DNA from 2 places in the Streptomyces sp. SudanB52_2052 genome. Region 1 is predicted to be linked to the other one. Evidence: riboswitches for the same ligand, from Rfam matches in the RefSeq annotation. Region 1 holds a riboswitch; the other holds the start of a gene.
The links. A riboswitch is a leader RNA that binds a small molecule or an ion and turns the genes downstream of it on or off. The one in region 1 is predicted to bind S-adenosylmethionine.
Positions count from the first base shown of each region.

Region 2: linked by a shared signal. The riboswitch ahead of thrC (threonine synthase) and the one ahead of ACSUPV_RS29760 (aminotransferase class V-fold PLP-dependent enzyme) in region 1 are both predicted to bind S-adenosylmethionine.

Region 1 is NZ_OZ186796.1:6,654,173-6,656,370, forward strand. It holds gene trpD (anthranilate phosphoribosyltransferase) at 1-971, shown strand, start outside; SAM riboswitch class IV at 1,049-1,165, shown strand; gene ACSUPV_RS29760 (aminotransferase class V-fold PLP-dependent enzyme) at 1,327-2,198, shown strand, end outside.
Region 2 is NZ_OZ186796.1:5,027,012-5,029,209, reverse strand. It holds gene thrC (threonine synthase) at 1-921, opposite strand, end outside; SAM riboswitch class I at 940-1,095, opposite strand; gene ACSUPV_RS22415 (glucosyl-3-phosphoglycerate synthase) at 1,251-2,195, shown strand.

The sequences.
Region 1 (2,198 bases):
CCGACGACACCGCCTGGGCGATGGACCTGATCATGCGCGGCGAGGCGACGGACGCGCAGATCGCCGGGTTCGTGGTGGCGCTGCGCGCCAAGGGCGAGACCGTCGAGGAGATCGCCGGATTCGTCCGGGCGATGTACGAGCACGCCAACGTCATCGAGGTGCCGGGCCCGGCGGTCGACATCGTCGGCACGGGCGGCGACGGGGCGAAGACCGTCAACATCTCCACGATGTCGGCGATCGTTGTCGCCGGCACGGGCGCGAAGGTCGTCAAGCACGGCAACCGCGCCGCGTCCTCGGCGTCCGGCGCGTCGGACGTCCTGGAGAAGCTCGGCGTCAACCTGGAGCTGCCGACGCACCGGGTGGCCGGGGTCGCCGAGGAGGCCGGGATCACCTTCTGCTTCGCGGCGAAGTTCCACCCGTCGATGCGGTACGCGGGCGCGGCGCGCGGCCAGTTGGGCATCCGGACGATCTTCAACGTCCTCGGTCCGCTGACCAACCCCGCGAAGGTGAGAGCCCAGGCCGTCGGCGTGGCCGACCCGCGGATGGCGCCGATCGTCGCCGGCGTGTTCGCCGAGCGCGGCCACTCGTCCCTGGTCTTCCGCGGCGACGACGGCCTCGACGAGCTGACCACCACGGCCACGTCACGGGTGTGGATCGTCCGGGACGGCAAGGTCGCCGAGGAGGCCTTCGACCCGCGCGAGGTCGGCATCGAGCTGGTCCCGGTGGAGGCGCTGCGCGGCGCGGACGCCTCCTACAACGCCGAGGTCGCGCGGCGTCTGCTGGACGGCGAGAGGGGCCCGGTCCGGGACGCGGTGCTGCTGAACTCGGCGGCGGCGCTGGTGGCGCTGGAGCCCGGCCCGGGGGCGCTGGCCGAGCAGATCCGCGCCGGGATGGCGAAGGCGGCGGAGTCGATCGACTCCGGGGCCGCCAAGCGGACCCTGGAGCGGTGGGTGGCCGCCAGCAACCAGTAGACGGGTAGGACGTACGGCGTCCCGCGATCCGGACTCGGGTTGCGGGACGCCGATCTTTTCGCGTACGTTCCTGAGCAGGTCATGAGTGACAGTCATGAGGCCCCGGCCGACTGTCCGGCAACCCTCCGTCCGTGGCGGGGTGCCCCGGGTGAAGACCAGGCCGCAGGCAGCGAGGTCTGCGGCAAGCGCGGACCCCTCACGAATCCAGGGGTCCTGGTCGTCGAGGAGTTCTCCGTGAGTCAGCGAATGCGATAGGGCCGCAGAGCCCCGCCTCCGCATCCTCTTCCTTTCATCCCCGCTGGTAGCCCCCCCTGGGCTCGCGGGCGGATTCACCTGATCTCACGGGAGTTCACCCATGTCCGTCTCCACCGTTGCCGCAGACCAGTCCGTTTGTGCCCCGCTGCCCGTCCTGGGGCGGGATGTCACCGTGCCGCTCGTCACCGGCGGCGAGGTCACCTACGCCGCGCTCGACTACGCCGCCAGCGCCCCGGCGCTCCAGCGGGTCTGGGACGACGTCGCCGCCTACGCGCCGTACTACGGCAGCGTCCACCGCGGTGCCGGGTACCTGTCCCAGCTGTCGACCGACCTGTTCGAGAACGCCCGCCGGACCGTCGCCGAGTTCCTCGACTGCCGCGCCGACGACCAGGTGGTGTTCACCCGCTCCACCACCGACTCGCTGAACCTCCTCGCCGCCGCCCTGCCGGACGGCTGCCAGGTCTTCGTGTTCGAGACCGAGCACCACGCCTCCCTGCTGCCCTGGCGCGACGCCCGTGTCACGTACCTCGACGCCCCGAGGAGTCACCGCGAGGCCGTCGAGACCCTGGAGCGCGCCCTCGCCGACCGGGAGCCCCACGGCCCGGCCCTGGTCTGCGTCACCGGCGCCTCGAACGTCACCGGCGAGCTGTGGCCCGTACGGGAGCTCGCGGCGGCCGCGCACGCCCACGGCGCGCGGATCGTGCTGGACGCCGCCCAGCTGGCCCCACACCACCCGGTGTCCGTCGCGGACCTCGACGTCGACTGGGTCGTCTTCTCCGGGCACAAGCTGTACGCGCCCTTCGGCTCCGGCGTCCTGGCCGGACGGTCCGACTGGCTGCGCGAGGCCGAGCCGTACCTCGCGGGCGGCGGCGCCTCCCGCAAGGTGTCGCGCCGCACGGACGGGGGAGTGGACGTGGAGTGGCACGAGAGCGCCGCCCGCCACGAGGCCGGCTCCCCGAACGTCATCGGCGC
Region 2 (2,198 bases), 1.6 Mb from region 1:
CACGTCGTGCCCGGCCTTGAACGCCGTCGACACCGGCGAACAGCCCTCGGCCTGCGCGCCGAAGATCTTGTACGGCTTGTCCTCGACCAGCCCGAGCTTGATCAGCTCCTGCAGACCCTTGTCGATCTTCGTGAGCTGGGAGCCGGAGGCGATCGGCACCACGATCTGGTCGGGCAGCTGCCAGCCGAGCTGCTCGCAGATCTCGTACGCGAGGGTCTTGGAGCCCTCGGCGTAGTACGGCCGCAGGTTGACGTTGACGAAGCCCCAGCCCTCGCCGGCCGGGTCGCCGATCAGCTCGGAGCAGAAGCGGTTCACGTCGTCGTAGTTGCCCTCGATGCCGACGAGCTCGCCGCCGTAGACCGCGGCCATGACGACCTTGCCCTGCTCCAGGTCGTGCGGGATGAACACGCAGGAGCGGAAGCCGGCGCGGGCCGCTGCGGCACCCACGGCGCCGGCGAGGTTGCCGGTGGAGGAGCAGGAGAGCGTGGTGAAGCCGAAGGCGCGGGCGGCCTCCAGGGCCTGCGCGACGACGCGGTCCTTGAAGGAGTGCGTCGGGTTGCCCGAGTCGTCCTTCACGAACAGCTTGCCGGCGTCGACACCCAGCTCGCGGGCGAGGTTGTCGGCCTTGATCAGCTTCGTCCAGCCCGGGTTGAGGTTCGGCTTGTCCGCCACGTCGGCCGGGACGGGCAGCAGCGGGGCGTAACGCCAGATGTTCGCGGGGCCCGCCTCGATCCGCTTGCGGAGCTCCTCGGCGTCGTACGCGGAGAAGTCGTAGGCGATCTCCAGCGGGCCGAAACACTCCTCACAGGCGAAGACCGGGCCGAGGGGGACGCGGTGACCGCACTCGCGGCAGCTCAGGGCGGCGGCCGGGCCGAGGTCTACGGTGGAGTTCGTGGTGCTTGCAACAGTCTGCACAGCCATGTGAGGCGAGGCCCTTTCTCCTCATCTTCCTCACGACGCATCTCGCCGTGAGACGGATTTGGCACCTTCCCTAGCCGGGAGCCTCGCGCTGTGGTCGCCAGTGACCTACGAGTACCGACTGGAGGGTTGCCGGGGCTTCATCGGGCCGTATCCCTCTGCCCCTCTGGATGAGCTGTATGTGGTTGTAAACGACGGTTGACCCCGGACATGCGATGGTCATCCGCGTTGTTCAAGACTGTAACCGACGACCAGGACCCTTGAGATAGTCGTCCGAACCGCGAGATGGCTCACAGTCCGTCCCGCCGAGAGAACGCTAAGGAGCCGCCACGGTGCTGGAAGAAGTCGAGCGCTGGCTGAGCACCCGTTCCTGGTCCGCGACCGAGCGTCCGCTCCACCGGATCCTGGCCGCCAAGCAGCGCACGGGCCAGACGGTCAGCGTCGTGCTGCCCGCGCTCAACGAGGAGGAGACGGTCGGCGACATCGCCGCCGTCATCCGCCACGACCTGATGCGGCAGGTCCCGCTCGTCGACGAGCTGGTCGTCGTCGACTCGGGGTCGACCGACCGCACGTCGGAGGTGGCCGCCGCCGCGGGCGCGACGGTGGTGCACCGGGACACCATCCTCCCCCGGCTGCCCGCGGTGCCCGGCAAGGGCGAGGTGCTGTGGCGCTCGCTGCTCGTCACACGCGGGGACATCGTCTGCTTCATCGACGCCGACCTGAGGGACTTCTCGTCCGACTTCGTCTCCGGGATCGTGGGCCCGCTGCTCACCGAGCCGGACGTGGACCTGGTCAAGGGCATGTACGACCGTCCGCTGGGCGGCGCGGCCGGGCAGGGCGGCCGGGTCACGGAACTCATGGCGCGCCCGCTGCTGAACATGCACTGGCCGCAGCTGGCCGGCTTCGTGCAGCCGCTCGGCGGGGAGTACGCGGCCCGCCGCTCACTGCTGGAGCAGTTGCCGTTCCCCGTCGGGTACGGCGTCGAGCTGGGCATGCTGGTGGACGCCCTGCACCTGGTGGGGCTGGACGCCCTCGCCCAGGTGGACGTCGGCGTGCGCAAGCACCGGCACCAGGACGGGCAGGCGCTGGGCCGGATGGCCGCCGCGATCTACCGCACGGCCCAGCTGCGGCTGGCCCGCGGGCACCTGATCCGGCCGTCCCTGACCCAGTTCGAGCGGGGCGGGGACGGCTTCGAGCCGCGGACGTACTCGGTCGACACCGAGGAACGTCCGCCGATGGTGGAGATCGCCGAGTACCAGGAGCGGAAGGCGGCCTGACCG